3 regions of the Rhizobium sp. CF142 genome follow, and region 1 is predicted to be linked to each of the others. Evidence: predicted binding sites of a transcription regulator. Region 1 holds the regulator's gene; each other region holds the start of a gene.

The links. Region 1 encodes LexA, which represses DNA repair genes until DNA is damaged. Its sites were predicted from a motif close to TGTTCNNNNTGTGTTCNG; they were not measured.
Region 2: the regulator LexA is predicted to act here: its motif matches at 1,369-1,386, upstream of PMI11_RS07175 (DNA recombination protein RmuC).
Region 3: the regulator LexA is predicted to act here: its motif matches at 1,268-1,285, upstream of PMI11_RS05505 (PA0069 family radical SAM protein).

The regions. Positions count from the first base shown of each region.
Region 1 is NZ_AJWE01000104.1:15,733-19,006, forward strand. Features, by position in the region: gene PMI11_RS24190 (ComEC/Rec2 family competence protein) at 1-1,082, shown strand, start outside; gene lexA (transcriptional repressor LexA) at 1,063-1,788, opposite strand; gene PMI11_RS24200 (VOC family protein) at 1,984-2,871, shown strand; gene kdsA (3-deoxy-8-phosphooctulonate synthase) at 2,868-3,274, shown strand, end outside.
Region 2 is NZ_AJWE01000022.1:78,850-82,123, reverse strand. Features, by position in the region: gene PMI11_RS07180 (globin-coupled sensor protein) at 1-1,224, opposite strand, end outside; gene PMI11_RS07175 (DNA recombination protein RmuC) at 1,418-2,638, shown strand; gene PMI11_RS07170 (ribokinase) at 2,683-3,274, shown strand, end outside.
Region 3 is NZ_AJWE01000018.1:55,696-58,969, forward strand. Features, by position in the region: gene PMI11_RS05505 (PA0069 family radical SAM protein) at 43-1,200, opposite strand; gene PMI11_RS05510 (glycosyl transferase) at 1,339-1,857, shown strand; gene PMI11_RS05515 (hypothetical protein) at 2,036-2,350, shown strand; gene moaB (molybdenum cofactor biosynthesis protein B) at 2,373-2,924, opposite strand; gene PMI11_RS05525 (4-(cytidine 5'-diphospho)-2-C-methyl-D-erythritol kinase) at 2,924-3,274, opposite strand, start outside.

The DNA.
Region 1 (3,274 bases):
CCTTTGCCAAACTTCCGATCATGAAGCCCTTCGTCATGGTCGGCGGATTCTTCGGTGGCGTTTTCCTGACGTCGCTCATCGGTGGTTTCTCGACGGCATTGTTTTCGATCGAGCATTTCCACCGGCTGACGGCCTATGGCCTTCCGGCAAATCTCGCGGCCATGCCGGTCATTTCCTTCATCGTCATGCCGGCCGGGATGCTGGCAATGCTCCTGATGCCTTTTGGTCTGGACGGCTGGCTATGGCAGGTGGCAGGCTTCGGGCTCGATCTGGTGATCACAATCGCAAAGGCAGTAGCGGGATGGGGTGGCAACATAGATATAGGTCGCTTGCCCGGTTGGTATTTCCCGACCGCCGTTTTCGGATTTCTGCTGCTGACCCTCCTCAGAACCCGGCTGCGGCACATGGGAACGGCAATTGTCGCGGTCTCAACGCTCGCTGTTGTGCTGCTTCCGTCGGAGGCGATGCCCGACATCGCCATCTCTGAAGATGGCGGCCTGGTCGCTATAATCGATGGAGAGGCGATGGCTTCGAACCGTGAAAAGCCGCCCGCCTTCATCTTCGAACAATGGCAGAGGGCACTTGCCGTCGAAGAGCATCAGAAGCCGGTTATGCTCCAGGCTGCCAAGGCGCCCACTGCGCCTGACGGCAAAAGACTGCAACTGTCACCCGATCAACGGAATGAAGCCAGAGAGGCAATGAGACAGGCAGTCGCCACTAGCCCGTCGTCACGTTTCTCCTGCCTGAAGGGCGCCTGGTGCACCACCTTGCTCGGCAATGGAAAGAAACTGACCGTCATCGACAATGCTGCCTATCTCGGGCCAGCCTGTGATACGGCTGATATTGTCGTGACCCCTGTCCGATTGCGCTTCGACCGTTGTCATTCCGGCGCGCTGCTCTTTACCGGCGAGACGCTGCGCAAGACAGGTTCTGTCGAACTTCGATTCACCGATAAGGGAGTTGAGGTCGCAACCGCATTCGACACATTGGGGCGACCCTGGATACGCCACCGCGCCTATGATTGGCGCAGCAACACATTCGCAGACGCTAATCTGTCGCCGGTCAGTGATAGCGGCGAATAAGACCGACGAGCTTGCCTTGGACCTTGACGCGATCCGGCGGGAAGATGCGGGTCTCGTAAGCGGGGTTTGCAGCCTCGAGCGCAATCGATGCGCCCTTGCGGCGGAAACGCTTGAGCGTTGCTTCCTCGTCATCGACGAGCGCGACGACAATATCGCCTGGATTGGCCGTGCTGCCATTGCGGATGATGACCGTGTCGCCATCGAAGATTCCGGCTTCGATCATCGAGTCGCCGCGAACTTCCAGCGCATAATGTTCACCGGAGCCGAGCATATCGGCGGGAACGGTGATGTCATGCGTATTGTTCTGGATTGCCGAGATCGGAACACCAGCGGCGATGCGGCCCATGACGGGAACGGAGACCGCATTGCCGTTATCGGCAGCAGGTGCCGGCTTTGCCGAGGCGGGAGGTGCCACGGGCTGGGGCTTGCCGAGGCTGCCCTCGATGACGCTCGGCGAAAAGCCGCGCCGAGGCTGCAGGCTCGGGCTGTAGGCTTCCGGCAGTTTGATGACTTCGAGCGCGCGCGCCCGGTTCGGAAGCCGGCGAATGAAGCCGCGTTCTTCGAGCGCCGTGATCAGCCGGTGGATACCGGATTTCGAGGCCAGATCCAGTGCGTCCTTCATCTCGTCGAAAGACGGTGGAACGCCCGACTCCTTCATCCTTTCATGAATGAAAAGAAGGAGTTCCTGTTGTTTGCGCGTGAGCATGGCGTCTCCCCAGTCTTGAAACAAATCCAGAACGGACACTATATGTTCCATATGTGTTCCGCAAGTAGCTAAATTTTCGTAAAACTTCTGTTCAATCTGTCGAGAATTTGATTTTTATCGCCCTTATGCCTGTCTGGCCTTGTTTCATGAGACTTGCTGAAGCACATCTCCTTGTCACTGCTGGGAGAAGAACCGATGAGCCAAGACACGCTTCCGATCGATCATCTCGTTTTGCCGGTTACCGATATCGACCTAGCCCGCGAAAGGCTGGGCAAGCTGGGCTTTACCGTCGCGCCCGATGCCCGCCATCCCTTCGGCACGGAGAATGCCTGCGTTTTCTTTGCCGACAAAACCTATCTTGAGCCGCTCGGTGTTGCGAGCGTCGAGGAGAGCGAGGTGACGGCACGTGAGGGCAATGTCTTCACGGCCCGCGATCAGGCTTTCCGCTTCCGCTGCGGCAGCGAGGGGCTGTCCGCCATCGCCTTCGCCACAGCGGATGCAAAGCACGAACATGCTCGATTCGTGAAGGGCAGCATCAGTGCCGGTTCTGTGCTGCAGTTCGAACGCCCTGTGAAAATGCCGGATGGCACGGAGAGCATTGCCGGCTTCCGGCTTGCCTTCGCTGCCGACCTCCGGGCACCGGATTTCTTTCTCTTCGCTGTCGAACGCATCAACCCGCTTCCCGCCGATCGCGGCGTGCTGGAGGCCCACGCCAATGGCGTGACAGGTATTGCCGAGATCGCGCTCGCAGCCTCCGAGCCGACAGCCTTCGGCGAGTTCCTTCGCTCGGCGGTAAAAGCAGCTTCTGCTGATGTCACGAGTTTCGGGCTGGACGTGCCCACCGGGAACGCAAAGATCAGCCTGATGACCCCGCAGGGGCTGGAGGCCTATTTCGATCTGGCGACGCCGGATATCGATCGCGGCCTGCGCGGCCGGGCAATCCTCTTTGCGGTTGGCGATCTGGCCGTGACAGAAGCGCATTTGGCTGCTAACGGGGTGACCTACACACGCAAGGGCAACCGTATTCTGGTGAAGCCCGCGCCCGGCCAGGGCGTGCTCTTCGCTTTCGAGGAAACATCATGAGCTCCACTACCAATTCCGTTGTGACGGTCGGCGAGGGCGCCGGCAAGGTCACCTTCTCCAATGCCGCACGCCTGTCGCTGATTGCCGGCGCTTGCGAAATGGAAAGCCGCGACCATGCGTTCATGGTTGCCGGCACGTTGAAGGAACTGTGCACCAAGCTCGGCATCGGGCTCGTCTATAAGACCTCCTTCGACAAGGCGAACCGCTCTTCCTTGTCGAGCAAACGCGGTGTCGGCCTTGAAAAGGGGCTGGAGGTTTTTGCCGATCTCAAGAAGGAACTCGGCATTCCGGTTCTGACCGACATCCACACTGAAGAACAATGCGCCGAAGTGGGCAAGGTCGTCGACATCCTGCAGATACCGGCCTTCCTGTCTCGTCAGACGGATCTCCTGGTGGCTGCGGC
Region 2 (3,274 bases), on a different contig from region 1:
CGCCTCGCCGGTGCTGCTGACAATGTTGACGCCCTCGTTCACCTGTGTCGAGCTTTCGGAGATCAGGTTCTTGATCGCCTTGGCGGCATCGGCCGTGCGCTGGGCAAGCTGACGGACTTCCTGCGCGACCACAGCAAAGCCCTTGCCGGCATCACCGGCGCGCGCAGCTTCGACGCCGGCATTCAGTGCCAGCAGGTTGGTCTGGAAAGCGATCTCATCGATGACGCCGATAATCTTGGCGATTTCGGTGGAGGACTTCTCGATACCCGCCATGGCCGAAACGGCGCTGGTGACGAGTTCGCCGGAATTCTTGGCTTTCTCCTGCGTTTCGCGCACGGCGCCGGACGCCTTTTCGGCGTTGGCGGCGGTTTGACTGACGCTGACGGAGAGCTGCTGCAGCGCAGCCGAGCTTTCTTCGACGCCAGCCGCCTGCTGCGCTGTGCGCAAGGCGAGGTCGTCCGTCGCCTTGGACATCACATCGGCACCTTCGAGAATGTGGCCGGACGTGGTGCGGACAGACGTGAAAGATTCGCGAAGAGCGTTGACGGCCCTGTTATAGTCTTCGGCCATTTGGCGAAAATTCCCGGGCAGATCGGAGGGAAGCGTTGCTTCGAGGTCGCCGCGCGACAGTGCTTCGAGGCCGCGGCGCAGATGTTCCAGTGCCAACGCCTGATCGGCTTCTGAGCGGGTGCGTTCTTCTTCCAGCGCGCGGCGCTTTTCCTCGAGCGCTTCCAGATAGACGGAGATGGAATAATCCATGTCGAGCATCGCCGCCTTGATGACGGCGGTCAGCTTTTCGGCAAGCGCCTTTCCCTGCTGGCGGGCAAAGAGCGATGGCCACTGCTTTTCCATGAGGCCGCGGACGAGCTCCGACATGACAAGCGCATAGCCGCCGATATACCAGCGCGGCTCTAGGCCGATGCGGGCATGGGTGCGGCCGACGGCCGTAACACCATTCACATAGCTCTCGTCGAAATTGCCGCCCGAAAGGTTGCCCCAATGTTCCTGCTGGCGCTTCTTGGCATGGCCCATATGGGCCTTGTTGGAGAAGAAACCTGCGACCGCCGGGGTCTTGGCAAGCTTGCCGTAGAACTTGTCGAGTGCGCCGCCGAGAAGCTCCGAGATCGCCGGTCGCAGCTCCCGCAGGTTCTTGCGCGCCTCATCGTCAAGCTCAATGAAGTCAAGGCGCTGCCTGAGGGCATTGTCGGTCTGGTGGGAAGTCATGGGGGATCTCTATCTGGCGCGAATGCGGAGGGAAATTGCAGCGCCAGATTTGGCGAATATGGTTTAGCAATCGTTAAGTGCGCGCCTGATTTTTCTTCCGTTACAGCAAATTAGCGTCATTCGCATTGGTGATATGGCGTGGATTGTTCACGTTTTGATCTGGATATTGCCGCTTATTTTGTTATGGTGCAGCATGACCATGACATCCGACTCACTCACCATTTCCCTGCCGATACTGAGCCCCGGCGTGCTTGCCCTTGCTGGCGGCGCTCTCGCCGTTCTCATTCTCGTGACAATCGTGTTTGCCTTTCGCAATGCCAGCATCCGTCGCGAAGAGGCGGAGGAGGCCAATCTTCGCGCCGCCGAAAGCGAGGCGCGCATGGCTGAGCTTCTGAAAATCCAGGCGGAGATGCAGGGACGTATCTCGACCATGACGGAGGTCTTCGGTGCACGGCAGGCCGAGCTCAATCACGCGATCAATCAGCGGCTTGACGGCATGTCACAGCGCATGAGCTCGACGCTGACCGAGCAAACGAAATCAACACATGACAACCTGCAGAAGCTGCAGGAGCGCCTGGCGGTGATCGATGTTGCCCAGAACAATATCCAGACGCTCGCCAAGGATGTCGTCGGGCTGCAGGCTATTCTTTCCAACAAGCAGACGCGTGGGGCTTTCGGCCAGTCGCGTATGGAAACGATCGTCGCCGATGGCCTGCCGATGGGCGCCTATGCCTTCCAGCAGACGCTTTCCAACGGCTCGCGACCGGACTGCACGATCAGAATGCCGAATGGGGCACCGCCGCTCGTCATCGATGCCAAATTTCCGCTCGAGGCGTGGAACGCGATCCGCGATGCAGGCGGCGCGGATGCCGGTAAGCTTGCCGGCCAGCAGTTTCGCCGTGACATGGAAGTTCACATCAAGGATATTTCCGAGAAATATCTGATCCAAGGCGAGACGCAGGAGACGGCTTTTCTCTTCGTTCCCTCGGAATCGATCTTCGCTGAAATTCACGAAAATTTCGAAGGGATCGTGCAGAAGGCGCACCGTGCGCGCATCGTTATCGTCTCGCCTTCGCTCTTGATGCTGTCAATCCAGGTCATTCAGGCCGTGCTGAAAGACCAGCGCATGCGGGCGCAGGCGCATGTCATTCAGGGAGAAGTCGCCCTCCTCATGGACGATCTCGGCCGGCTCGACGAGCGTGTACGTAAACTGCAGGGACATTTTTCCCAGACGCAACGCGACGTGGACCAGATCATTACCTCGGCGGACAAGCTCACCAAGCGCGGCGCGAAGATCGAAGCGCTGGAGTTCGAAGGCGGCGACAGCAAGCCGGCCCGCGAGAACGAGCCGGTGGCGAAATCCGTCGAAAGCCGAACTGGATTGCTCAAGCTCAGGGTGGTTGACGAGGAGTGATCGCTTCGGCAGTGTCGCGGCCCGAAGCAAGGGACGGACATGCCATGATCACAGTTTTCGGCTCCATCAATATGGACCTTATCGCCACCACCGAGCGCCTGCCGAAGCCCGGCGAAACAGTTGCCGGCAATAGCTTTGCAACGGCTGCCGGCGGCAAAGGCGCCAATCAGGCGCTCGCCGCCCGGCGAGCAGGCCGCTATGTCCATATGGCGGGCGCTGTCGGCAAGGATGCCTTTGCCGAGGGCGCCCTTGAACTGCTCGACGGCGCAGGCACCGACCTATCCCTCGTCGACCGTGTCGAGGGGCCGACCGGCACAGCCCTCATTCTTGTCGGTGGCGACGGCGAGAACATGATCGCGGTCATTCCCGGCGCGAACGGCAAGGTGAGCGGCGACAACGCCGAGGCTGCCGTCAACGCCATGAACGAGGGCGATATACTCATGCTGCAGCTCGAAATTCCAGTCGAAGCGGTCGAGCGCGCGCTTGCTGCCTCTCGCGCCAAGAGCATCACCAGCATTCTCAATCTTGCCCCGCTCATTCCGGATGCGCCGCGACTCGGTCGGCTGGCCGACATCATCATTGCCAACGAGACCGAATTCGAGCGGCTGGCGGGACAGGAGAACATGAGTGCCGGCG
Region 3 (3,274 bases), on a different contig from region 1:
GTGCGCAGCGGTTTCGCGTCCGGAATTGCGTAAAGCAAACAATCACAGCAGCGAAAGTTGCACGCCGCTGCCATTTGGCGGCACGAAGAGATCGTCGCGCAGGGCAAGGCTTCGCCGGGTCAGCCCCAACCGCTTTGCCGCCATCTCGAAGCGGCGGGCGATCTGCCAGGCGTAAGGCCCGGCGCCCTTCATCCGCTTGCCGAACTCGGCATCATAATCCTTGCCGCCGCGCATTGAGCGCACCAGCGACATGACGTGGCGATAACGGTCAGGATAGTTCTGCAGCAGCCAGTCGCGGAACAGCGGGCTCACCTCCAGCGGTAGCCGCAGCAGCACATAACTTGCCTCTTCCGCGCCTGCGGCCTTCGCGGCATCCAGAATACGCTCCAGCTCGTGATCGTTGAGCGCTGGGATGATCGGCGCCGCCATCACTGACGTGCGCACACCGGCCTCGGAAAGCCCGCGGACCGCCTCCAGCCTGCGCGTCGGCGTCGAAGCGCGTGGTTCCATCAGGCGCGCGAGCTTGCGGTCAAGCGTCGTGACCGAAATGCCGACGCGGACGAGGTTCTTCGCCGCCATCTCCGTGAGGATATCGAGATCGCGCAGGATCATCGCCGACTTGGTGACAACAGCAACGGGGTGGTTCGCCTTGTTCAGCACTTCGAGAATCTGCCGCATGATGCGCCACTCCTTTTCGATCGGCTGATAAGGATCGGTATTGGTGCCGATCGCGATGACGCGGACCTTGTAGCCAGGTTTGGCGAGCTCGCGCTCCAGAAGCTTCGGCGCGTCCGGCTTGGCAAAGAGCTTACTTTCGAAATCCAGTCCTGCAGAGAGGCCCATATAGGCATGCGTCGGTCGGGCGAAACAGTAGATGCAGCCATGCTCGCAGCCGCGATAGGGGTTGATTGACCGGTCGAAGGAAAGATCGGGAGATTCGTTGCGGGTGATCGCCGTGCGTGGCTTCTCGATCTGCACATCCGTCTTGAAGGGCGGCAGTTCCTCGAGCGTCTGCCAGCCATCATCGAAGGTCTCGCGCTGCGTGGGCTCGAAGCGGCCGCTAGGGTTCAGCCCCGCGCCGCGGCCACGCCGCCGGTCAACCTCGATACGCAGCCCCGAGGCCGCGATCATCGCGTCGGCAATATCTGCCGTATTGGCAGGTGCAAATGCGGCCTGCCCTGCAAGGGACTGTGGTCTCATTGGATTCTCCAGCGGCGAAACGCTCGATCCCCGCTCGTTTTGATGATTATATTCCTATCCGCAAAAGGAGAACAATGCAAGAACAAAATGGGGAAAGTGGTGCTGGCAAAATTTTGTGCGGCGCTCTATAAACAGGCAATGTTGACTGTCGTTCTTGAATGCCAGGATCAGGAACCTGAGCTGGCCCAGACTCTATCGGTATTGGTGGCAGGCGCCGTGGAAGGCCTCGTCAGCGACGTGGTCGTGCTCGATCACGGCTCGCGCGACGGCACCTCGCGGGTGGCGGATGCTGCCGGCTGCCGTTTCCATTCGCAGTGGGATATCAAGGACATCATCCGTTCCGCTCGCGGCGAATGGCTGCTCTTCGTCGAACCCGGCGCAAGACCGCAGGCAGGCTGGATCGACGAAGTCTCGGAATATGTGGCCTTGAACAAGGTTCCTGCGCGCTTCACCGCCTCACGCGGCTATCGCCGCCCCTTTTTCCAGCGCGTCGGCCGTGCCAGGCCGCCGCTGGAACTCGGCCTGCTCATGCCGAAGAAACTTGCCATTTCAGCTGCAAAGAGCGGCATGCGTCTTGCCGAATTCGTCAAGGCACAGAAGCCACGCCAACTCTCCAGCGAATTGATTCCCTCCTGGGTCGCCCGCGCCGCGCGGTAGCTGCACTCCTCGATATTGCGAAAAGATGGCGCCCAATAGGATTTCGCGCTATAATCTGGGTATGGCGCCGCCGAAGCGCCTCGCTTCGCAACGGATGGCCATGGAATGCCGGTGAACGGCAGAGCTGGTCAGCGAAAATCTCCTCTTCTGCCGGGTTCTCGGCGAAAGGAGGTGCGTCATGCTACGCAATATGGTCCACGGCCTGCTGGCCGTCATATTGACGACATTGGTGATCGCGCATCCGCATCCGGCAGCATCGCAGATGATGCGCAGTTGCGCAGGCCGATCCGAGATCGTCAATTTCCTGGACAGCAACTTTGGTGAAAAGCTCACTGCGGTCGGACTGATTAACCAGAACGCCATTCTCGAGGTCTATGCCGCCGAAAGCGGCACCTGGACTCTCGTGGTCACGGACGTTCACGGCATAAGCTGCGTGCTGCTATCAGGTGATAGCTGGGAAACGATGCCCACTCTGCCGGGCCTCGCGACATAGCGATGCCGCTATTGGAACCAGTCTATTTCGTCGCGCCGCGCTTGAGATGTTCGTCCAGCCGCGGCATGATCTCCACGAAATTGCAGGGCATCTGCCGGTAGTCGAGCTGTCCCTTCAAGATGCCGTCCCAAGCGTCCTTGCAGGCGCCGGGCGAGCCCGGCAGCACGAAGATGAAGGTGGCGTTGGCAACACCTGCCGTAGCGCGCGACTGGATCGTCGAGGTGCCGATCTTGTCGTAGGAAATACGATGGAACACGGCCGAAAACCCGTCCATCCGCTTTTCGAAGAGCGGCTCCAGCGCGTCGGGCGTCACGTCGCGGCCGGTGAATCCGGTCCCGCCCGTGGTGATGACGACGTCGATCTCCTTGGCTTCAGTCCAGGCGCGCACGCGTGCGGTGATCCTCTCGCGGTCGTCAGGCACGATGTCGCGGTCGACCAGTTGATGTCCCGCTTCTGCAATCCGTGCCACCAGCGTATCGCCGGATTTGTCGTCTGCCAGCGTACGCGTATCCGAAACGGTCAGAACCGCAATGCCGAGGGGTATAAAAGCTCGTTTTTCGTCCAGGCCTGCCATCATGCACCTCCTGCGAAAGTCTCCGTCGACTGGAAATACCAGTCCGGGCGGGCCGCGTGAAGACGCTCAGCGGCACGCAGCGCAGCAACGGGTGTCTCGAAAATGCCGAAGCAGGTCGCACCAGAGCCGGACATGCGGGTGAAAAGCGCGCCTTCTGCCGCGAGCATGTTTGAAATCTCGGCGATTTCGGGAACCAGCTCTCGTGCCGGCATCTCAAGATCATTGCGTGTCGCCCGTATGGCTTCCATCCAGTGCGGTGTCTTCTTGAGAACCAGCGGAGGATTGTTCTTGGTGACAAGCCGCCGGAAGATCTCCGGCGTGGAAACGCCTTTCAGCGGATTGGCGAGCAC